One region of the Brevibacterium sp. VCM10 genome, then DNA from elsewhere that is predicted to be linked to it. Evidence: predicted binding sites of a transcription regulator. Region 1 holds the regulator's gene; the other holds the start of a gene.
What was found. Region 1 encodes LexA, which represses DNA repair genes until DNA is damaged. Its sites were predicted from a motif close to TCGAACANNTGTTCGA; they were not measured.
Positions count from the first base shown of each region.

Region 2: AD89_RS0115950 (HNH endonuclease signature motif containing protein) is a predicted target of LexA. The motif match lies at 8,331-8,346, and genes of this name have one in related genera.

Region 1 covers NZ_JAJB01000046.1:34,761-46,338, forward strand. The annotation lists gene dapF (diaminopimelate epimerase) at 1-396, shown strand, start outside; gene AD89_RS0113550 (class I SAM-dependent methyltransferase) at 418-1,032, opposite strand; gene hflX (GTPase HflX) at 1,162-2,634, shown strand; gene AD89_RS0113565 (ATP-dependent DNA helicase) at 2,631-4,601, shown strand; gene lexA (transcriptional repressor LexA) at 4,695-5,450, opposite strand; gene AD89_RS0113575 (LysM peptidoglycan-binding domain-containing protein) at 5,685-6,023, shown strand; gene AD89_RS0113580 (histidinol-phosphate transaminase) at 6,162-7,340, shown strand; gene hisB (imidazoleglycerol-phosphate dehydratase HisB) at 7,337-7,933, shown strand; gene AD89_RS0113590 (hypothetical protein) at 7,930-8,532, shown strand; gene hisH (imidazole glycerol phosphate synthase subunit HisH) at 8,529-9,203, shown strand; gene priA (bifunctional 1-(5-phosphoribosyl)-5-((5-phosphoribosylamino)methylideneamino)imidazole-4-carboxamide isomerase/phosphoribosylanthranilate isomerase PriA) at 9,262-9,999, shown strand; gene AD89_RS0113605 (SseB family protein) at 10,004-10,858, shown strand; gene AD89_RS0113610 (M20 family metallopeptidase) at 10,905-11,578, shown strand, end outside.
Region 2 covers NZ_JAJB01000062.1:18,079-29,656, forward strand. The annotation lists gene AD89_RS0115925 (response regulator transcription factor) at 1-397, shown strand, start outside; gene AD89_RS0115930 (sensor histidine kinase) at 394-1,893, shown strand; gene AD89_RS0115935 (hypothetical protein) at 1,977-2,690, shown strand; gene AD89_RS0115940 (S9 family peptidase) at 2,854-4,869, shown strand; gene AD89_RS0115945 (N-acetylglucosamine-6-phosphate deacetylase) at 5,164-6,396, shown strand; gene AD89_RS0115950 (HNH endonuclease signature motif containing protein) at 6,582-8,252, opposite strand; gene AD89_RS0115955 (hypothetical protein) at 8,515-9,108, shown strand; gene AD89_RS0115960 (hypothetical protein) at 9,176-9,871, shown strand; gene AD89_RS0115965 (copper chaperone PCu(A)C) at 10,098-10,736, shown strand; partial or broken gene AD89_RS0115970 (Dyp-type peroxidase) at 10,726-11,578, shown strand, end outside.

The sequences.
Region 1 (11,578 bases):
AATCCCCACACCGTCGTCGCCCTGGCCGAGAACTCCGAACTCGCCGCCGCCGACCTGCGTGATGCCCCCGTCCTCGACCCCGTGCCCGCACAGGGCTCGAATGTCGAATACATCGTCATGGAGCCCGCCCGATCCGATGTGGCCGGGGGAGAGGGCGCCCTGCGCATGCGCGTGTTCGAACGCGGCGTCGGTGAGACCCGCTCCTGCGGAACCGGTGCCTGCGCGGCCGCGATCGCAGCCCACCACTGGGCCGGCGAGAAGTCACCTCTGCAGTGGAGAGTCGACGTGCCCGGCGGTCAGCTGCGCATCGAGATCGAACCTAATGCCGAAGGCACGAGCGGACGCGTCAGCCTCGCCGGACCCGCGGTCCTCGTCGCCGGCGGCACGATCAGCTGAGCCGAAGCCGGGAAGAGTGTCTCAGCCGCGCTCGACCGTGAGCACGCGGAAGCCCTTCGACGATCCCGTCCGCACGACCTCGAAGCCGTCACCGAGCATCCCGGCGATCCACTTCTGCAGGGAATCGGCACCGAGGTTCTTCGACACGACGAGATCGGCGCGACCGCCCGGCGCCAGACGCGGCAGCCACGTCTCCAGGAGTTCGTGCAGTGCCTCCTTGCCGATGCGGATCGGGGGATTCGACCGGATCGCGGCGAACTGCAGATCGGCGGGAACATCGGCGGCGGTGACGGTGTTGATCGTATCGAGACCCAGCCTGCGCGCATTCGCCGCGGTGGTCTCCAGGGACCGGGAGTTGACGTCGAGCGCCCACACTCGCACAGCCACCTCGGCGTCCTGGGCGTCCAAGGCCGTGTGCAACGCGATCGGACCCCACCCGCAGCCGAGGTCGAGGATATCGCCGGCCGGCGGCCGCGGCAGATGCCGCAGCAGCACAGCCGTGCCGAGGTCGAGGCGGGTGGGTGAGAACGTGCCGGATACGGTTTCGACGGTGACGGCGCGGCCGGCCAGATCGAGGTTGAGTACCCGCGACTTGGCCTCGCTGCTCGGCGATTCGGTGAAATAGTGCTCTGACACCGTTTCAGTGTAGACGGCTGTGGGAGAATTGATGGACACCACCGTCGGTGCGCACCGCGACGACCGGTGCGAGGCATGACGACGTCGGCACGAGAAGCACCGTGCGGACGGCAGAGAACAAAGGAATGAATGACGTCTGAAGACAAAGAGCGTCGCAACGCGATGCTCGACCGTGTGCTCTCCCGAGGCGCCCAAGCCCTCGACGATCACGACACCACCCCCGAGGACGACCAGTTCGACCTCGCCGAGCGCGCCGCGCTCACCCGCGTGGCCGGACTGTCCACCGAACTCGAAGACATCACAGAGGTCGAATACCGTCAGGTCCGCCTAGAACGCGTCGTCCTCGCCGGCATCTGGAACACCACCCAGGCCGAAGCCGAGAACTCGATCCGCGAACTCGCCGCACTGGCCGAAACCGCCGGTTCCGACGTCCTCGACGCCCTCATCCAGCGCCGCGACAAGCCGGACCCCGGCACCTACCTCGGCAAGGGCAAAGCCGCCGAGCTCGCCGAGGTCGTCGCCTCCGTCGGCGCCGACACCGTGATCATCGACTCCGAACTCGCCCCCAGCCAGCGGCGCGGACTCGAGGACGTCATCAAGGTCAAGGTCGTCGACCGCGTCGCGCTCATCCTCGACATCTTCGCCCAGCACGCGAAATCCCGCGAAGGCAAGGCCCAGGTCGAACTCGCCCAACTCGAATACCTCCTGCCGCGTCTGCGCGGTTGGGGTGAGTCCCTGTCCCGGCAGGCCGGCGGTCGTGTCGCCGGCGGTGCCGGAATCGGCTCCCGCGGGCCCGGTGAGACGAAGATCGAACTCGACCGTCGCCGCATCCGTGCGCGCATGTCGAAGCTGCGCCGGGAGATCAACGCCATGGCGCCGTCTCGAGAGACGAAGCGGAAGAACCGCGCCCGCCATCATGTGCCCTCCGTCGCAATCGTCGGGTACACGAACGCGGGCAAGTCCTCCCTGCTCAATCTGCTCACCGACGCCGAGGTGATGGTGCAGAATGCCCTGTTCGCCACCCTCGATCCGACCGTCCGGCAGGCCAAGACCGCAGACGGCATCGTCTTCACCTACACCGACACCGTCGGATTCGTGCGCAACCTGCCCCACCAGCTCGTCGAAGCCTTCCGCTCGACCCTGGAGGAGGCCGCCGGTTCGGATCTGCTCCTCCACGTCGTCGACGCCTCACACCCGGATCCGCACGGGCAGATCCAGGCCGTGCGCGACGTGCTAGGGGACGTCGAGACTGGGGACATCCCCGAACTCCTCGTGTTCAACAAGGCCGATATCGCCGAGGAGGCCGTGATCACCGGCCTGCGCGCGGAGTACCCCGACGCCCAGTTCGTCTCCGCCGTATCGAAGGAAGGGATCGACGACCTCATCGAGGCCATCGAGAACCGCCTTCCCGTCCCGGATATCGACATGACCGTGCTCATTCCCTATGAACGCGGTGACCTCGTGTCGAAGATCTACGCCCTCGGCACGGTCGAACACGAATCGCACGGCACGGAGGGCACCAGCCTGCAGGCGAAGGTGCCGACCGAACTCGTCGACGAACTGCGCGAATTCCAACGTCCGGACCTGGTCATCGACGAGTGAAAGCAGTCGAGAACCTCCTCGAATCCGCTGTCGGCGCCATCGGCGGATCGCCACGTGAGGGTCAGCAGGAGATGGCGCAGGCGGTCGCCTCGTCGCTGGACAAGGGAATCCATCTGCTCGTGCAGGCGGGAACCGGTACCGGCAAATCGCTGGCCTACCTGGTGCCTGCCGCCGAGTACGTCACCCGTACCGGCGGGAAGGTCGTCGTGTCCACGGCGACCCTGGCCCTGCAGACGCAGATCATCCACCGCGACCTGCCCCGGCTGTTCAAGGCCGTGAAGAAGGACCTCGACCCGCTGCCCCGAGCGGCACTGCTCAAGGGGCGGCGGAACTATGTGTGCAAGCACAAGCTCGCCGGCGGATACCCGGACGAGGGTGAGGGCATGCTCTTCGACCTGGGGGCCGACGCCGAGGCGGGACGCAAACCCACCGAACGCTCGGGCCTGGGGGAGGAGATCCAGCGGATCCGCACCTGGGAGAAGACCACCGATACCGGCGACCGTGACGACCTCCTGCCCGGTGTCAGCGATCGCGCCTGGTCACAGGTGTCCGTCAATGCCTTCGACTGCCTCGGATCGAACTGCCCGCTGTTCACCGAATGCTTCGCCGAAATCGCCCGGAACAAAGCCGCCGAAGCCGATATCGTCGTGACGAACCATGCGCTGCTGGCCATCGATGCCTTCGGGGAATCGAACGTGCTGCCCGAACACGATGTCATCATCATCGACGAGGCCCACGAGCTCAGGGACCGGGTGACCAGCGCCCTGTCGGGGCAGATCAACACGAGCATGCTCTCGGCGGCGACGAGTTCCGTGCGCAAACACACCACTGTCCAGGACGGGGTCGTCTCGCTGCTCGACTCCGCCGCGGCGGCACTCGAACGCGCCCAGACCTCGGTGCCCGAGGGACTCATCCTGCATATGAGCGAGGCGCTCGGACTGGCCCTGACGCAGATCCGCGACTCCGCCCGCCAGATCATCAACGACATCGGCGGCAAGACCGAAGACGCCGATGCGGGTCGGCAGATGGCCAAGGCGCGCTGTCAGGAGATCTTCGAACTCGCCGAACGCTTCTGCGACCCGGGTAAGAACGACGTCATCTGGCTCTCCCGGTCGACGTTCAGAGAGAAGGAGACGACGAACCTCGTCGTCGCACCCTTGAGTGTGGCCGGCACCATGCGCAACGGGATCTTCGAAGAATCGACGGTCGTGGCCACCTCGGCGACGTTGTCCCTGGGAGGGAACTTCGACGCGGTGGCCGCTTCGTTGGGACTCTTCGGACCGGACGCACCGAAGTGGGACAGCCTCGATGTCGGATCGCCCTTCGACTACGGCAAGCAGGGCATCCTCTATGTCGCCTCCCACCTGCCCAAACCCGGACGCAGCGGGCTGAGCGAGGAAGCGCTGACCGAACTCGAAGAACTCGTCGAATCCTCGAACGGCGGGGCACTGGGACTGTTCTCCTCGCGGGCGGCGGCCAATGCGGCGGCCGAACACCTGCGGACGAAGTTCGACTTCCCGATCCTGCTCCAAGGCGACGACGGACTGCCGGCCCTGGTCTCCCAGTTCACGGCCGACGATCAGACCTGCCTGTTCGGAACCATGTCTCTGTGGCAGGGAGTCGATGTGCCGGGACGGACGAACCGCCTGGTCATCATCGACCGTCTGCCGTTCCCGCGCCCCGACGACCCGCTCATGCAGGCGCGGGCACGCGATGCCGACCAGCGTGGAGTCAACGGATTCATGGCGGTGTCGGCCACGCATGCCGCCCTGCGTCTGGCTCAGGGCGCCGGACGCCTCATCCGGTCGACCAAGGACAGGGGAGTGGTGGCCGTGCTCGACTCGCGGCTGCGCTCGGCCCGGTACGCCGGGTTCCTCGTCAACTCGATGCCGAGGATGTGGCCGACGACGAACTCCGGTCTCGTCCGCACAAGCCTGGCCCGGCTGGCAGAGACCGACGAGAAGTGAGGCAGACGGTGCTGAGCTCCGCCGGATGACGCAGAAGCGCCCGCGACCAACCGTGGTCGCGGGCGCTTCTCAGTTCGAAGGTGGGACCGAGGCTCAGAGGCGGCGGATGACGGCGACGACGAGGCCCATGATCTGTGCGTAGGTGCCGTCGATGGGTTCGTAGTTCTCGTTCTGCGGCATCAGCCACTGCTGACCGGCTTTGCGTTTGAGCGTCTTCACCGTGGCTTCGCCGTCGAGGAGGGCTGCGACGATCTGACCGTTGTCGGCGGTGTGCTGCTTGCGCACGACCACCCAGTCGTCGTGGCAGATGGCGGCCTCGATCATCGAATCGCCGACGACCTTGAGCAGGAACATCTCACCGGAGCCGACGACCTGGGTCGGCAGGGAGAAGACATCGTCGACCTCCTGCTCGGCCAGGATCGGGCCGCCGGCGGCGATGCGTCCGACGACCGGGACCTGCACGGTGTTGTTGGCCAGCTCCTCGTACTTCGCGCGTTCGGCCTCTTCCTCTTCGAACGGATTGACCACCTCGATGGCACGCGGGCGCTTCGGGTCGCGGCGGACATAGCCGAGGCGTTCGAGCTGGGAGAGCTGGTGGGCGACGCTGGAGAGGGACGCCAGTCCGGCGGCCTTGCCGATCTCGCGCATGCTCGGCGGGTAGCCGTTGGCCACGACGGCGCGTTCGATGGTCTCGAGGACGAGACGCTGGCGGGGAGTGAGGCGGAAATCGCCCTCACCGGATGACCCCTCTGGGATCTGGACCACGTCGTCATCGCTGCGAGCGGCAGCGATCTCGGTGGCAACATCTTCGTTGCGAGGCCTGCCTCTGCCTCGTTTGTTCTGAACCACTGCTCGTTCCCCTTCGTTCTATTCCCTGCCGCTGAACGCCGTGATCTCCGCTTCGAAGATTCTCGTGTCAGTGCCGACTGAGATGGTTCTGACAGATCAATCAACAACGCTGGTTCCCTCTCATTGTCGCATAGATGTTCGAGTTGGACTGGACATTTGTTCGATTGGCATGTTGAATAGAACAGACGTTCTACCGATTACTGGTGGAATCGTACGAATGAAAGAGGTAATGCGATGTCTGCACAGAACACCGAGCTGCGCCTGACCACTCGTGGACGCCAGGCTGTGCGCCTTCTCCGGACCCTGCTCGTCGCTCTCGTCGTCATCGGCGGAGCGGTCCTCCTCGCCACCCAGTCGTTCTCGGCCGCTGCCGTCGCCGAATCGGAGACGGAAAGCATCGGCATCGACGCCGAGGCGGTCGTCGTCGGTGAAGGCGAATCGCTGTGGACCGTGGCGACGAGTCTCGGCATCGACCGCGACACCCGTGATGTCGTGGCCGACATCGTCGAGATCAACCACCTGGACACCCCGACCGTTCACCCCGGCCAGACCCTCGACGTCCCCGTCCGCTGAGGTCGAGACCGGCTCGACCGGCGGGACGCCGACCCGACTGACAGCGCGCCGACCCGTTTGATCGGGTGAGCCGACCGGCCGATCTCGATGCCCGACCCGCCGCCCGGGCGGCGGGGGCCTCTCGGTAGAATGGTCGCCGTGGGAAACATCGACTCTCTGCCAGTGCGTTCAGACCTCGTCGGCCTCAAGCCGTACGGGGCTCCGCACCTCAATGTGCCGGTCCAGCTCAACGTCAACGAGAACGCCTATCCGCTTCCGGACGTCGTCGTCGAGAGCATGCGCGCAGCGGTCGACGATCACTTCGCCGGACTCAATCGATATCCCGATCGCGAATTCACCGCACTGCGCGAACACCTCGTCACCTACTTGGACGGTGGGAACGAACGTGTCGGAGACACCGTCGACCTCGACCCCTCCATGATCTGGGCCGCCAACGGGTCGAACGAAGTGCTCAGCCATATCGTCCAGGCCTTCGGCGGACCGGGCCGCACCGTCCTCGGCTTCACCCCCTCCTATTCGATGCACCCGCTCATCACCACGGGCACCGGAGCCGAATGGCAGCACGTCGAACGCAAGGACGATTTCACTCTCGATGCCGAGACGGTCGCCGCCGAAGTGGCGCGGGCGAATCCGGACATCGTGTTCCTGTGTACCCCGAACAATCCGACCGGGACCTCGATCGGCCTCGACGTCATCGAAGCCGCCTACGACAACTGCGCAGGAATCGTCATCGTCGACGAGGCATATGCGGAATTCTCCCGCCCCGCCAAGTCCTCAGCGATGACTCTGCTCGAAGGTCGGCCCCGCCTCGTCGTCTCCCGGACCATGAGCAAGGCCTTCGCCTGTGCCGGCCTGCGCTTGGGCTACGCCATCGCCGCCCCCGAGCTCATCGACGTCCTCCGCCTCGTCCGCCTGCCCTACCACCTGTCCGAGGTCACTCAGGTGCTCGCCTGCACGGCACTCGAACACGCGGAGCTGCTGCTGGGCAACGTCGACCGTCTCATCGACTCGCGCAACCGCATGTCGAGCCACCTCGCCGAGGCGGGTTTCACCGTCCACGACAGCGATTCGAACTTCGTCCTCTTCGGCAACATCGCCTCACCGGCCGAGCTGTGGCAGAAGCTGCTCGATCGCGGAATCCTCATCCGCGATATCGGCATCACCGGCCACGCCCGCGTCAACGCCGGCACCGAGGCAGAGACCGAAGCGTTTCTGACCGCCATCGACGAGATCCTCGCCGACGACCCTGACCTCCTCGCGGACCGTCCGCAGTCTCCGACCCCGTCACCAGCCGCCCCGACGAAAGGCACTCCATGAGGCAGGCCCAGAACTCACGCACCACCTCCGAGTCCACGGTGTCCGTGTCCGTCAACCTCGACGGCACCGGCACCTCGACCATCTCCACGAGCGTGCCGTTCTTCGACCATATGCTCACCGCCTTGTCGAAGCACTCGATGATCGACCTCGACATCACCGCCATCGGCGACACCCACATCGACGTCCACCACACCGTCGAAGACACCTCCATCGTCCTCGGCCAGACCATTCGCGAAGCACTCGGCGACAAGGTCGGCATCCGCCGCTACGGCTTCGCCGCCGTGCCGCTGGACGAAGCACTGGCCCAGTGCGTCGTCGACGTCTCCGGTCGTCCCTACTTCGTCCACGAAGGCGAACCCGAAGGCCAGCAGTACCACCTCATCGGTGGTCACTTCACCGGTTCGATGACCTCCCACTCGCTGGAATCGATCGCCTTCAACGGCGGACTGACCGTCCACCTCGACCTGGTTCGCGGCCGCGACCCGCACCACATCGTCGAAGCCGAATTCAAGGCCTTCGCCCGCGCGCTGCGGCAGGCCGTCGAGACCGACCCGCGGAGCAACTCCGTTCCCAGCACCAAGGGAGTCCTGTGAGCACGACCGTCATCGTGACCCCTTTCGGGGTCGCCCAGCAGCTGGCCGCCGCGTGCGTGCTGTCGAACATCTCCGGCACCATCGTGCCGATCGGTGAGTTCAGCGGCATCGTCCTCGCCGACACCGATGTCGAAGCCGGCAACGAGGCGGCCGCGGCGATCTCGAAGCTCGCCGGCAAACATGAGGTCCTCCTCCTCGTGCGCAGCGAAGAGCAGATCGACGCCGGCCACTTCCGCCACGGCGCCCGTGAATCCGATGTGCCGGCCGGACTGGCACTGAAGAACCTCCCCGATGTCCTCGAAGGGCTGCTGCTCGAAACCGTTGCCGCAGACGACGTCGAAGGCAGCATCAGAACCGATTCGATGACGAAGCTGCAGGCCAGTGCGGCCACGATGAGCCCGGGACGGGCAGCCATGGCACGCACGGCACTGCTGTGGATCATCGCCGCCGTCCTCGCCGGACTCGTCACCGCCTTCGGCATTGCGCTCGCGCTGGGCGGGAACACCATCGCCTGGGTCGTCGCCGTGCTCGGCGTCATCGTCCTCGGGTTCTCCCTGTGGAGGATCTGGTCAGTGCTGAGCAAGGGGGCGAAGCGATGACGACAGTCGCCGTCCTCGACTACGGAGCCGGCAATGTCCGCTCCGCCGTGCGTGCGGTCGCCGCGGCCGGTGCCGAGGTCACGCTCACGGCCGACCGCGATGTCATCAACGACTCCGACGGACTGCTGGTCCCCGGGGTCGGCGCGTTCTCGGCCGTGATGGCCGGACTGGACAACGTCGGGGGAGTCGACCTCATCCGTGCCCGACACGAACAGGGCCGACCGCTGCTCGGCATCTGCGTCGGCCTCCAGGTGTTCTTCGCACGCGGCGTCGAACATGGAGTCAAGACCGAGGGCATCGGCCTGTGGCCCGGAGCCGTCACCGGCCTCGAAGCCCCGGTCATCCCGCATATGGGTTGGTCGAAGGTCAGTGCACCTGCAGACTCGGCCATGTTCGCGGGCGTCGGGGACGAACGCTTCTACTTCGTCCACTCCTATGCCGCGACCGAGCCGCCGCCGAATGCGACGGTGACGACCGCCCGTCACGGCAGCGACTTCATCGCCGCTGTCGAGGACGGCACCACCTGGGCCGCACAGTTCCATCCCGAGAAGTCCGCCGAGGCGGGCGCCAGGCTGTTGCGCAACTGGCTCGCCTCGTTCGCCGCCGGCAGCAGCCCCGGTGGTGGTTCCGGCAGCATCGGCAGCACCCCCACAGGCGCACTCAGCTCCTGACCGAGCACACCGACTATGGTTGCCTCAAACCCCGTGGCACCCTGGCAGAAAGGTCACAATGACAGACAGTTCGAACAAGCTGGTCCTCCTCCCCGCCGTTGACGTCGCCGACGGCAAGGCCGTCCGCCTCGTCCAGGGCGAAGCCGGAACCGAAACCGACTACGGCTCACCCATCGACGCCGCTCAGGACTTCGAGAGCCGCGGCGCCGAATGGATCCACCTCGTCGACCTCGATGCCGCCTTCGGACGCGGATCGAACTCGGATCTGCTCAACCAGGTCGTCAAGGCCGTGGGGATCAAGGTCGAACTCTCCGGTGGCATCCGTGACACCGAAAGCCTTGAACGCGCACTCGACACCGGGGCCGAGCGCGTCAACATCGGCACCGCCGCCCTGGAGAACCCCGAGTGGACGGCCGAGATGATCTCGCGCTTCGGCGATCAGGTCGCCATCGGCCTCGACGTGCGCGGAACCACCCTGGCCGCCCGCGGCTGGACGAAGGACGGCGGCGACCTCTACGAAGTCCTGAACACCCTCGAATCCGCCGGCTGCTCCCGCTACGTCGTCACCGATGTGCGCAAGGACGGCACCCTGCAGGGTCCCAATGTCGACCTGCTCAAGGACCTCGCGCAGAAGACCGATTCTCCGATCGTCGCCTCCGGCGGGGTCTCGAGCCTCGATGACCTGCGTGCCCTCCGTGAGCTCGTGCCCTTCGGCGTCGACTCCGCGATCGTGGGCAAGGCACTCTACGCCGGCAAGTTCACCCTGGAAGAAGCCCTCGACGTCGCAGGACGGTGAGCCGGTGAGCACGCACTCGCACGAGCCGCGCCAGTCGGACGAGCCGGGCCACTCGCACGAGCCGCACGAGCCCCGGTCCGCCGCATCTGCCGACCAGGCAGGCGAGGCCCACGCCCCGACGGATTCCGCCGGGCAGGCGTGGGCGGGCCGGGACCTCAAACCCAACCCGTTCTCCGGTGACACCGGGCTGGCCGATGCGGCCCTGCTGGAGGCCATGACCCAGGTCGCTCAGGCACCCCTGGATCCTGCCGCACACCAGCAGGTCGTCCGGGCTCTGTCCGGGACCAGGCTCTACGCCCCGATCGTGCCGATGGCTCTCGACCAAGAGATCGGAGAGAACGGGCTGATGACCGACAACTCCTCGGAGATGGCGATGGTCCGCCTGCAAGCCGAGGACGGACGCGAGTGCACCCCGGGATTCTCCGGAATCCCACCATTGACGGCGTGGCATTCGGACGCCCGTCCCGTGCCGATCGAATCCGAGCGGCTCGTCCTCGGGGCGATCGAGGCCGAATCCCAGCTCGTCGTCCTCGACCCGGGTGCCGAGTCCTCATTCCTGCTGCGCCGTCCGGCGATGTTCGCGTTCGTGCAGTCCCAGCCCTGGACTCCGTCCTGGGCCGACGCCGAGGTGGCCGGGCGTCTGCGTGCCATCGCCGAGTCCTTCCCCTGGCTGGCTCGGATCGGTGTGAGTCCCGGCAGCAACAGCGTTCACCTCGGTGGGCCGGAGCTCGGCATCACGCTCGGCGTCGAATCCGAGGTGGCCCCGGAGGAAGTGCGCCGGTTCCAGGAGGCCGTCGCCGGTGACGAGGACCTCGTCGCGAAGATCGATTCCCTGGCCATCCGCCTCGTCGAAGTCTGAGCGTTCCGGGCGTGTCAGATCGGCAAGGCCCCTATGCTTATGACCCATGAGCAAAATCCGTGACCTCAGTCACTCGACCGCGCCGGACGACAGCTACCTCGACGAGATGGCCCGGCAGACCAGGGCCCGGGCCGAGCAGGCCGCCGAGTGGGCCTCCGACTTCACCGGCGCCCCGGAGACGAGCCGGTCTGGAATCGCTGCTGGCCTCGACGCTGCGGAAGGCGACCTCACGGGCCTGCTCCACACGATCCATGACCTCGCCGAGACCGCGTTCGAAGAGTTCGATTCGGTCGCCGCGATCGCCTCGGTGCTGGACAATCACGGAGTCGACGTCGAGACCGGCCTCTACGGTGTGAAGACCACACTGCGGGCGACGACGGGATCCGGCGACGGGCGCACGATCGCGATCCTCGCCGAATACGATGCCCTGCCCGAGATCGGGCATGCGTGCGGGCACAACATCATCGCCACCGCCGGAGTCGGTGCGTTCCTGGCCCTCCATGCCTTATACGAGAAGGACCCCGACGCCGTGCCGGGCACCGTCGTGCTGTTGGGTACCCCAGCGGAAGAAGGTCATTCGGGCAAAGAGGTCATGGCCCGGGCCGGCGCCTTCGACGGAATCGACGCGGCCATCATGGTCCACGGCTACGGATACGACTGCGCCGACCAGGTGTGGTTGGGACGCCGCCTGCTCAAGGTCACATACTCAGGGGTCGCCGC
Region 2 (11,578 bases), on a different contig from region 1:
CGCCCGCATCCGTGCCGTCCTGCGTCGCACCCGCAATGACGGCCCGCCTCTGGCCACGGCCCCGGTGCTCGTGTCCAGCTTCGGCCTGCGCGTCGACCGAGTCGGACGCCGGGCCTGGTTGGGGCAGCGTGAACTCGTCATCACGCCGAAGGGCTTCACCCTGCTCGAGTACCTCATGGTGCACAAGGACGAACTCATCGAACGGTCCCGCCTGCTCGAAGTGCTGTGGGGATTCGAAGAGGCCGTGGGCACGCGTGCCGTGGACTCCCGTGTCGCCGAGCTGCGTCGTGTGCTCGGCGAAGATGCCGCAGAGCCCCGGTGGATCGCCACCGTGCAGGGGCGCGGCTACCGGTTCGTCGGTGAGGTCCGCGGCGAGGACGGTCAGAGCAGTCTATGACGAACTTCCTTGTCTTCGAGATCCAGGTCTGGCTGTTCCTGCTGCTGGTCGTCATCGTGCTCGGCGGTCTGGCCGTCGGTGCCTGGTTCGGCTGGCGGCATCTGAAGAAGCGTGAGGCCGCGCTGCGGGAATCCATCGAGACAGCCGCGGCCGAGGATTCGATGACGAAGCGCAATCGGATGCTCATCCGACTCGATCACGAGTTGAAGAATCCGCTGACGGCGCTGCGCACCTCGGCGGCGAGCATCCGCGAGGTCGTCCGTGACGGCGGCACGCTGAGCGAGGTGGAGCCGGCAGCGAAGCAGGTCGACGTGTCCTCACGCCGGGTCGCCCGACTGCTGGCCGATCTGCGCAAACTCGCCGATGTCGAGACGCGCATCATCGAATACGCCCGCGTCGATCTCGATGCGCTCATCCATCAGGCCGTCGAGGACGCCTCGACTGCGCCGGGCGCCGAGGATCGGATGATCGTGGCCACCGTCGCCCGCGCTCCCTGGCGACTGCCCGATGTCGCCGGTGAAGAGGATCTGCTGCTCACCGCGATCCTCAACCTGCTGGGCAACGCCCTCAAATACTCGTCTCAGGCCGAGGTCGTTGAGCTGCGCGCCAATGAGCAGATCATCGACGGCCACCGCTGGGTCGTCGTCGAGGTCGCCGACACGGGCAGCGGCATCCCGCTGGCCGAACAGGAGAACGTCTGGGACGAGCTCTCTCGCGGTTCTCGTGTGCGGGCGGTGGCCGGTTCGGGGATGGGGCTCTCGCTCGTGCGTGCCATCGTCACCAGGCACGGCGGATCCGTGCAGCTGTTCAGCCAGGAGGGCGTGGGCACCTCGGTGCGTATGGTCCTGCCGGTCCTCGCCGATGCCGCACCCGTGACCGTTCCGCAGATGTCGGATCATATGGATCGGGTCGCCGCCGGTTCGCATGCGGTGCAGCCGGTACAGCAGGCGGATTCGCGGCGGGCACCCGGATTCCTGCCTCCCCGGCAGCCGAATGAGGCCGAACTGCAGGGGCGGATCCTCGGCACTCCCCGGCGGACGTCGAAGCGTCGCCTCGAGAGAGTCGACGGAAACCTGGTCAACCGTCGGACGGGCGAATCCGTCTCCGGCGGATTCCCACCCGATTCCGGCCAGCATTCGCAGTTCAAACCGCCCCGGCAGGCACCGAACGTCGGCGGACAGAACCCGGGTTACGGGCAGCCGCCAGTCGGCAGCCAACCGCACTCCGGCCCGCAGAACTTCGGCCAGCCCTACGCGGGAGGTCAGCCGAATTCGGGCCCGCAGAACTTCGGACAGCAGCCCGTCGGCAGCCAGCCCGGTGCTCCGTACAACGGTCAGCCGCCTGCAGGCAGTCAGCCCGCCGGACGACCCCCTGTCGGCAGCCAGCCCAATTCAGGTCAGCAGCCGCCTCAGCAGCAGTACGGACAGGCTCAGCCGAACCAGAACGGCCCGGAAGCGGGGTACCCGGACCAGCGTCGGCACGGTGACCAGCGGTGAGACCGGTGACCGGACGAGCGGCATCGTCGACCTCCTCCGCGGGGAGCGTCGCGTCGAAGGGCCTCCCAGCTGGGAGGTCCGCAATGGGCAGAGCCGTCTCGGGCCGACCAGCCTCGGTGCGGCGAGCCGCGGCCGCCGGCACACTCGCACTGACCGTCCTGCTCAGCGGGTGTTCGGTCTTCCAGATCCGCACCGAAGACAAATCTTCCGGGCCCATGCGGATCGGTGTACAGGAGACCGCCGGCCCCGAGCCCACAGGCACACCCACCGAGGCCGGAATCCCCGAGGGGATGACGAAGACGTCGGTGACATTCGGCAGCAGCTGCCCGGTCGAACTCAGCTTCGCGCTCGGCGATGACTGGAGGGACAGCAGCGGCAACACCGATCAGTTCCATGTCTTCACTCACGGCGATGACAGTTCTCGCGCCGATATCATCCTCGTCAACTGCACTGACGAATACGGTGACAGTGCGCAGGAAGTCGTCGACAGTAAGCGACGCTACAACTTCTCCGAACAGGACTCACAGGTGTTGGCCGAGCGGACGGGATCTCTGGCCGCGGGAGAGTTCTGGAGCTATCAGGGTGAACTCGGTCCCACAGAGATCCTCGCTCTCAACAGCAAACCCACCTATGCGTTCGGCGTGCAGACGGGGTACAAGATCAACGGGCGCTTGGTGAATCTGTCCATCGAGATGCGCACACCGAAGACGAACACCGAAGTGGCGGAGGACTTCAAGAAGATGCTGCCGACGGTGACGATCGATGGTGAGAGGGTCCCGGCACCGAGCTTCCGCTGACTTTCCGCGGAGTGTCGAACGACGCGGCGGTCACGTGGCCGCGACCCCCGACCGTGACCCCGACCAGCCACCTCGGTGATCCCGACCCCGACCGACCACCTCCGTCAACTGGAGTTTCCTTAGATCTCACCCGGGAGTCGACGTTGGGACCTAGGATGGGAAGATGACGACCCATGATGCAGTGACCCGACTCCTCGACGCCCGCCGCCTGCAAGGCCTCTTGACGAATCAGAACGGCCGCGTCATCGCCCAGTACTCGTTCCTCAACTCCGAGGGCAATTCCCCTCTCAGCCACCTCGCCGATATCAGCGGGGAGGAGCCCCGACGCATCACTCGCGGCGACCAGTCCGTGGGTCCGGCCGCGCTGAGTGAGAACGGCACGATCGTCTTCGCCTCCAAGCGCAAAGGCGAGGACGGCAAAGATGCTGAGTCCCCGAGCCTGTGGGCGCTGCCGGACAACGGAGAGGCCCGCAAACTCGCCGACCACTCGGGCGGTTTCTCCCGCATCGAGGTCAAGGGCGAGACCATCGTCGTCGAGTTTCCCGTCCATACATGGGCCGCCGACGAAAACGACCATCAGGAGTTCAGCTCCGAACGCAGTGACGCGAAGGTCAGCGGGATCCTCCACACCGGGTTTCCGGTCCGCCGCTGGGACCACGATCTGGGGCCGGGCCGACAGACCCTGGCCGTGGCCACCCTCAACGAGGCGGCCGCCGACTTTCCCGAAGTCAGCGACGAGCTGAGTACCCCGTCGGGCTTGGGGTTCCGCTACCTGTCTCTGCCGTCCGGTCGACTGGTCGACTGGGCCGTCGACGATGAGGCACGCTTCGTCCTCGTCCAGCTCGAGAAGCCGATCCCCGGCCAGCTCGAGGCCAGTGAGATCTGGCGCGTGGACCTCGACGGGGAAACCGAACTGCACCGTCTGACGAAACCGGCAGCCGATCACAGCTTCGACATCGAAGCCATCAGCCCGGACGGAACGAAAGCGCTGGTCACCCGCGTACAAGCCTGGACTCCGCAGACCAACCTCGCGGCCGAACTCAAGGTCCTCGACCTGGAGACCGCGGAACTGAATTCCGTGTGGCCGGATGCCGATTTCTGGTTCTCTCCGATCTGGGCGGACGATTCGACCATTGTGGCCACCGCCGATGATCACGGCCGCGGCAGCATCTTCATCGGTGATGTCAATGATGCGCAGCCCAGGCGGCTCGTCGGGGGAACCGATCAGAAGTATTCATTCTCGGGGCTGGCCCTGCGTGAGGACACGGTCGTGGCGACCGCCTCGGCGATCGATGTCGCTCCTCTGCCGATCTCCGTCGACCTCGCCACCGGTGTCATCAGCGAACTCGCGAACCCGGCGACGGTCCTCGACGAGGAAGGCACCCTCACCGAGGTGGAGGTCCGTGCCGAGGACGGCACGCCGATCCGTGCGTGGCTGGTCCTGCCGGAGGGGGAGGGGCCGCATCCGCTCGTCGTCTTCGCCCACGGCGGACCGTGGGGGTCGTGGAATGCGTGGACCTACCGGTGGAATCCGGGTCCTTTTGCGGCCGCCGGTTATGCTGTGCTGCTGCCGGATCCGGCGATCTCCACCGGATATGGGCAGGCGATGATCGATCGCGGGCAGCAGCAGCTCGGCGGCACTCCGTTCACCGACATCATGGCGCTGACCGAGGCCGCAGGGGAGAGGACGGACATCGATGCCGAACGCATCGGCCTGGCTGGCGGATCCTACGGCGGGTACATGGCCAACTGGGTGGCCGGGCACACCGGCAGCGCGTTCAAGTGCATCGTCACCCATGCCTCCCTGTGGAACACCACGTCGATGGGGCGGACGACGGACAATTCGTCCTGGGATCAGGCGATGCGGGAACAGTCGGCGCAGTATTCGCCGCACCTGTTCGCCGATGACATCGAGGTGCCGATGCTCGTCATCCACGGTGACAAGGACTACCGGGTCCCGATCGGACAGGGCCAGGAACTGTGGCTGGACCTGCTCACCCGGGCGAAGACTCCGCTCGACGCCGATGGCGACACTCAGCACCGGTTCCTCTATTTCCCCGACGAGGGGCATTGGATCCTCGGCCGTGGGAACGCCGAGGTCTGGTACCGAACCGTGCTCGCGTTCCTCGACTCGCACGTGCTCGGCATCGACGCGGACCGAGTCCGCACGCTGGGCTGAGTCGGCAGTCGATCCGTCGGCTTCCTGAGGTGGGGAGGCAAACGGTTCGTCTGCGCCCCGGGGCGGGGCGGCTACCGGTTCGGGGCGGCTACTGGTTCGTCCGCGCCCCCGGGACGAGCCGATAGCCGATTCGCCGGCACCCCGCCCGTCGACACTCTGCTCGCCGGGACCCTGCGGAGGGGGAGCTCGCCGGGACCCTGCGGAGGGGGAGCTCGCCGGGACCCTGCGGTAGGCAGTTCACAATCCGATTCCGTACCCTGAATGTTGTGTTCGCAGAGCGATGGAAGGACCTCGATGACACAGACCGCACAGATCCCCGCTGAGGCGGTCATCCACAATGCGTGCGTCCTCGACGGTGATCGGGCGACGTCCACCGAGGAGACCGCGGATACGTGGATCGCGATCGCCGAAGGTACGGTCACGGCACGGGGCCGTGGGGACGGCTGGAAGGACGGAGCCGCCTCGGGGCGGGGAGAGGTCATCGACGCCGCCGGCGGATACGTGGCTCCCGCGTTCGTCGACATCCACTGCCACGGTGCGGGCGGCGCAAGCGCCGAGGACGGGATCGAGGCGATCGATGCGATCCTCGACGTGCATCGGGCTCACGGCACCGGCAGGCTCGCGCTGTCCTACGTCTCGGACACGATCGACGGTCTGTGCCGGTCCCTGCGTGCCGGAGCCGGTCTCGTCCGCGATCGGGCCATGGTCATGGGGCTGCATGCCGAAGGGCCGTTCCTGTCTCCGGATTTCAAGGGTGCGCATGCCCCTGAGGTGCTCACGTCGCCGACCCCGGAGGCCGTCGAGGCGATCCTCGAAGCCGCAGACGGAACTCTCGCGCAGATCACGATTGCCCCCGAACTGCCCGGTGCGCTCGATGCGATCGCGCGGTTCTCTGCGGCGGGCGTGCGTGTGGCCGTCGGTCATACGGCCGCCGACTTCGAACTGACCGCGCAGGCGTTCGAGGCGGGAGCAAGCATCCTCACCCACGCATTCAACGCGATGCCGGGCATCCATCATCGTGCTCCGGGGCCGGTCCTGGCTGCGGCCGAAGCTGAGCATGTCACCGTCGAACTCATCAATGACGGCGTCCACGTCGTCGCCCCTGTCGCGCGCATGCTCCATGAACTCGTGCCCGGACGCCTCGCGCTCATCACCGATGCCATGGCGGCGACGGGCCTGCACGACGGGAGCTATCACCTCGGTTCGCTCCCGGTCGAAGTCAAGGATGCCGTGGCGCGCCTGGTCACCGCCGACGGCACTCAGGGAGCCATCGCGGGGTCCACGTTGACGATGGACGAAGCCGTGAAGCGGGCCGTCACCGAGGTCGGGGTCAGCCCGTTCGACGCTGTGCAGTCCGCGGGGCTCGTTCCACTGCGTGCAGTGGGTGGTGTGCCGGGGTCGAGTGATTCTCTGCGTGCGGTGGGTGGTGCCGCCGATGCCGGCAGCCTGTTGGCTCCCGGAATGCCGGCTGAACTCCTGCTCCTCGATGGGGACATGAGCATCCGAGGCTCGCGGTTCGGCGGTTGACTCCGGTCGAACATTGCTGAATCCGTCTGAGCCTCGTTGAGTTCGAAGGGCTGACCGATGCGACTGCGCCCGTCACGCAGCTGAACCGGGCCGAACCGGGCTGAACCGGACCGAGCCGAGTTGAATCCGGCTGAGCCCGGCTGAACTTGGAAAGTGGGCACAGCTGTCCCCTGAAAGTGGGGCGGCTATTTGTCGAACAGGGAGTCGATGATGTCATCCGCGATGAAGCGGGCGTGGAGGATCGGAGTTCGAGCAGGATCCTTTGCGGCGGGCGGAACGTAGGCCGGTCGCCCGTCGAAGAGCATCACCGTGTCCCAATCGGTGCGGTCGAGCAGGTGGTGGTGATAGCTGCAGAGCAGCGCGAGATTGTTGATCTCCGTCTTGCCGCCGAGCGCCCATGGAATCACATGGTTGGCATCGCACCAACCGGGAGGGGCGTCACAGCCGGGGAAGGTGCAGCCTCGGTCGCGGGCGGTGATCACTGCCAGCTGTCTGCGATTGGCGAAGCGCTGTTCTGTGGCCACCTGCATCGTCTTGGCCTTGTCGCTCATGAGGTGGAAGAACAGCGAGCCGTTGAGGCCGTTTCTCATCAGTTCCTCGATGGGAATGGGATTGTCGGCGCCCGTGGTACCGTGTCCCGTGCCTTTGGCCAGATCTTCGGCGGTGGCGTTGATGACGAGAGCATAAGGCGCTCCTGCGGCCGTCCGCTGTTTATCGATCGTGGTGACGAGGCCGGCGAATCGTTCGTAGATCCATTCGCGCGCCGAGGGCTGTTCGGCGCTGACGTCGACGTAACCGCCGTCCTCACGAATGCCGACACCGGGGGCGGCAGCCGGATTCCCGGTCGTGCGAGCTGCATCGAGATCGGGTTCCGGAACTCGCTTCGCGTCATACCGGTCGCCGGAGAGCACCGCATCGACGATCTCGAGCAGCTCTTCATCGGGCAGCGGCGAGCTCGTTGCCTCAGGAGCGGCGGTCTTGATGCCGGCGCCGCTCTCGTCAGCACCGGCGGTGTCGGCGCCGGCTTTGTCAGCGTTGGTCTTGTCGTCTTCTCCCGCAGCTTGGATCCGTGAGGTCAGCAGTCCGTTGAGAGTGCCCCCGGTGACGGGGTCGAGCAGCCCACGCAGCTCCCAGTCGCCGTTGGCCCTGGCACGCATGGACATGTTGTAAGCCGAGCGGTCGCTTGAGTCTTTCGGTTCTTCTCCGTCCGGGTCGATGTAGCCCATGAGTTTGCCGAAGATCTCGCGCAGGTCCTTGAGGCGGACCTTGGGTGCGTTGTCGACCAATCGTGTCTCGACGTCGCTGCGGACGGCCTGACTGACCCACGTGGGCAGCTTGCGCATGCAGTCTTCGATGACAGACGCCTGGGCGGCGGAGATCGTGCCGGCATGGAGCGCATCCGCCACGACCGGGTAGAGAGGCGGCAGAGCCTGGCCGGCCATATCGACGCGTCCGCCGAGGTTCTTGGCCATATCGGTGCGGCGGTTCGCCTCCGCGCCGGTGAGGTTGAATCGGTTCTCGATGAGCGATTTCGTCGACTTGGCGCCGAAATCGCTGGGTGTTCCAACGCGTTCGCAGACGGAGAGTGCGAGCGTCGACAACGCGTCGTTGATGCGTGTGATCGCCTCGACCCCATCGGCGAGCATGATGGCCTGGTCCGGTCCCATGGGGCGATCGAACGTGCGCAGCTCATCTTTGAGGCTCATCAGCTGAGTGATCGAAGAGGTGACCTCGGGCGCAAAACGGCTGAGATCCGCCCACTCTTCGTCGGCCAGCAGCGGGTGACCGCTGGTCTGCGGGGAGTTGTCGGCGTTCCGAGCGGAATGATCGGAGCTGCGTTCGGGAGTGAGGGTCATGGGGATGATTTCCGTTCACCAACATCGTTGTTGTTGGAATCGAGTTTACTCTCCAAATCAATTGAATGCCATAGAGAATCGAAAAAAGTTTCGAACAGATATAATGTGTTCGTCTATGTTCGATCATAGAACCATAGACTCTTGCCAGATTCCTGCAGAAGCGCATGCCGATGACTCGTGCTGCTTCCGGCCCACTCCACGGAGGCCTTCGCGCCAGCGTTCCGGCTTCGAAAGTGTCAGGCTGTCGTGGCACGATTGGAGCATGGATGCCCTGCTCCTCATTGATACCGACGACGCCAGCTACCCCAGCGATGACGCCATGGAGACCCTCGGCGATATCGTCACCCGCACCCGCGCTGTGGGCGGCGTGCTCATCTTCGCGTCGACGAAGGCCGACCTCGCCGACACTCCCGATGAGGAGCTGAGCATCTTCGTTCCCGACGAAGAGGATCTCGTACTCCGCTCCGAAAGCCCCGATGTGTTCGAAGGCATCGACGATCTGGCCGCAGGTCTGCATGACCTCTCCGTCGACCGGATCATCATCGCCGGCGCCGACGCCACCTCGGCCACGCCCGGCGCCGACGCCAACACAGGCAAGCCAGGCGCTGGAGCTGGCAGCGATGCCACTGACCCTGCCGCCGAAGCGGGAGGCGATGCCGACGCCAGCGCCTCCTCGGCGAGCACCCCCGGAGCCGTCTACGCCTCGGCGATGGCGGGCCTTGTGTGCAACTTCGACGTCGTCGTCCTCTCCGACTCCACCACAGATCCCGACGGAAAGCTTGTCACCTGGGGCGATGCTGCCGCTGACGCCGGCGCCATGGTCAAGAAGACCGCCGATACCTGGCTGCGGATGTAGGCTCAGCCGCCTTCCCGAAAGTGTTCTACGTTGAGTAGAATGTGGGAGCGAGCTGAGAGGAGGGCCCATGACCGGATGGACGAAATCCGTACGCGCGCTCTTCGCCGCTCTCTTCACGACCCTCCTCGCCCTGCTCATGCACCTCGCCGCCGGAGGCGGAATCTCGGTTCCCGGCACTGTGGTCGTCTTCGTCCTCGTCCTCTGGGCGGCGATGATCGTCGCCGGCAGGCGCCTGGGCTACCTCACTCTGGCCGGACTGCTCGGCCTCGGGCAGGTGCTCATGCACCTGACGATGAGCTGGTCCGCCCGCACCCTCGCCCATGCGGGGGCGCACACGGGAACCGCCCATTCCGGAACCGGTCAGACCGGGACCGCAGGGACCGGTTCCACCTCCGCCGAGGCGGTCCTCCACGCCCACGCCGGACACATCGTCCCGGCCCCGGGCTCCCTTGATCTCGGTCCGGCCGCATCCGCGCTCGGACATGCGAACCACGGTGCCGCCTCGGCGGGGATGATCATCGCCCACCTCGTCGCCGTCCTCGTCACCGCCGTGCTCCTCAAGCGCGGTGAGGACATCGTCCTCAGCATTCTGCAGCTGGCCCTGGGGCCGGTGATCGGTGCACTGCATGCCCTCTCCGAGGCGGCCGGGGTCCTGGCCGACGAACCGTTCCGCAAGCTCAGCCCTTCGTTCCGACTGCCGCAGCCGGTCACCTCGGCAGTCGTCGGTCCGAACTATCGGCGCGGCCCGCCCGCACTCGTCTGACACCTCCCACGGCGATTCAATCGTCGTCTCGCACCCATTCTCTGGGTGAACCCATCCATCATCGGGCGACCGACCCCTCAGCGGCGGCGACCCGACCCCTGGTGACAGTCGAGCCAATCCGCCGCATCAGCGGCAGAGACTCTGCGGCTCCAGGCTCAAGCCGTTTGGCGAGCCTGCATGATCGACCCGTGCTCGACTGCACCTGAATGACGAAAGTGCAGACACCATGCGAAAGAACATCACCCTAGCCGTTGCCCTGCCCATCGCCGTCGCCATCGGCCTGGCAGGCTGCGGTCACGACGACAGCACGGCGGCCGGGTCGACGCAGGCCGGAGGCAGCAGCTCCGCCTCAGCGGACGCTGTGGACAGCCGAGTCGACGCCGAGGCGCTCAGCCTCGACGGCGCCTGGGTCAAGGCCGCCGACGACGGAATGACCGCAGTCTTCGGCGAACTGAAGAACAACACCGACCGGGACATCACCCTCGTCGAAGCGAAGTACGCGGACGCGAAGATGGTCCAACTCCACGAAACCGAAGGCGACGGTTCCGGCGGAATGTCCATGCAGGAGAAGAAGGGCGGCTTCACCATCCCGGCCGGGGAGAGCCTCGACCTCGAACCCGGGGGCGATCACATCATGATCATGGGCCTGAAGAAGGCCATCAAGCCGGGCGAGCAGATCAGCCTCGACCTCGTCACCGCCGACGGCGATACCGTCGAGGTCACTGCCGTGGCGAAGGAGTACTCCGGAGCCCAGGAAGACTACGCGCCCGGTGAAGCCGAAGGCTCCAGCGACGGTGAGAATGCCGACCACGCCGACCACGGCGACAACGAGGGCTCCGACCACGGAGATCACGGTGACCACTGAGCCCGGTCGCCCCGGCTTCAGCCGCCGCGGTCTCCTGACCTCGGCGGCCGCAGCCGGGGGCGTCGGAATCGTCGGTGCCGCGGGCGGATTCGCACTCGGCCGCGGCTCCGAATCGCAGGGCGCGAGCGCCGGTGACGGCGGGCCGCCTCGGCGAGATCTGGACGGGGCGAACGGGCCGCAGACCGAGCCGTTCTACGGCTTTCATCAGTCCGGTGTCGAAACCCCGGCGCAGGCGTATGCGCACTTCATCGCGTTCACACTGGGGCCCGGGACCACGGCCGCCGAGGCGGTGCGCTGGCTGCGGCTGCTCACCGCGGATGCGGCCGCACTGACGCAGGGGCAGGCGCCGTTGGCCGACTCCGAATCCGAACTCGCTGTCGACCCCGCCCGGCTGACGGTGACTTTCGGATTCGGCGCCGCACTGGTGGCATTGGCAGGAAAGGACCATGTCCCGGACTGGTTGAAGCCGCTGGAGGCGTTCTCGATCGATCGCCTCGATGAGGACCGCTGCACGGGTGACCTGCTCCTGCAGATCTGCGGCGACGACCCGCTGACCTTGGCGCATGCCAGGCGCATGCTGTTCAAGGACTCACGCTCATTCGCGAAGGTGGCCTGGCAGCGCGACGGATTTCGACGTGCCTACGGCAGCTCGGGGGAGGGGAAGACCCAGCGGAACCTCTTCGGTCAGCTCGACGGCACAGCGAATCCGGGGCCCGGATCCGAGGACTTCGCGCGGATCATCTGGGGCCAGGGCACCGAGACTGCGGACCCGGTGTTCTCCGCCCGCGGGGAGCCGCCGGCCGATCTCGGCGCGCATCTGCCTGTGTGGATGCGTGGGGGAA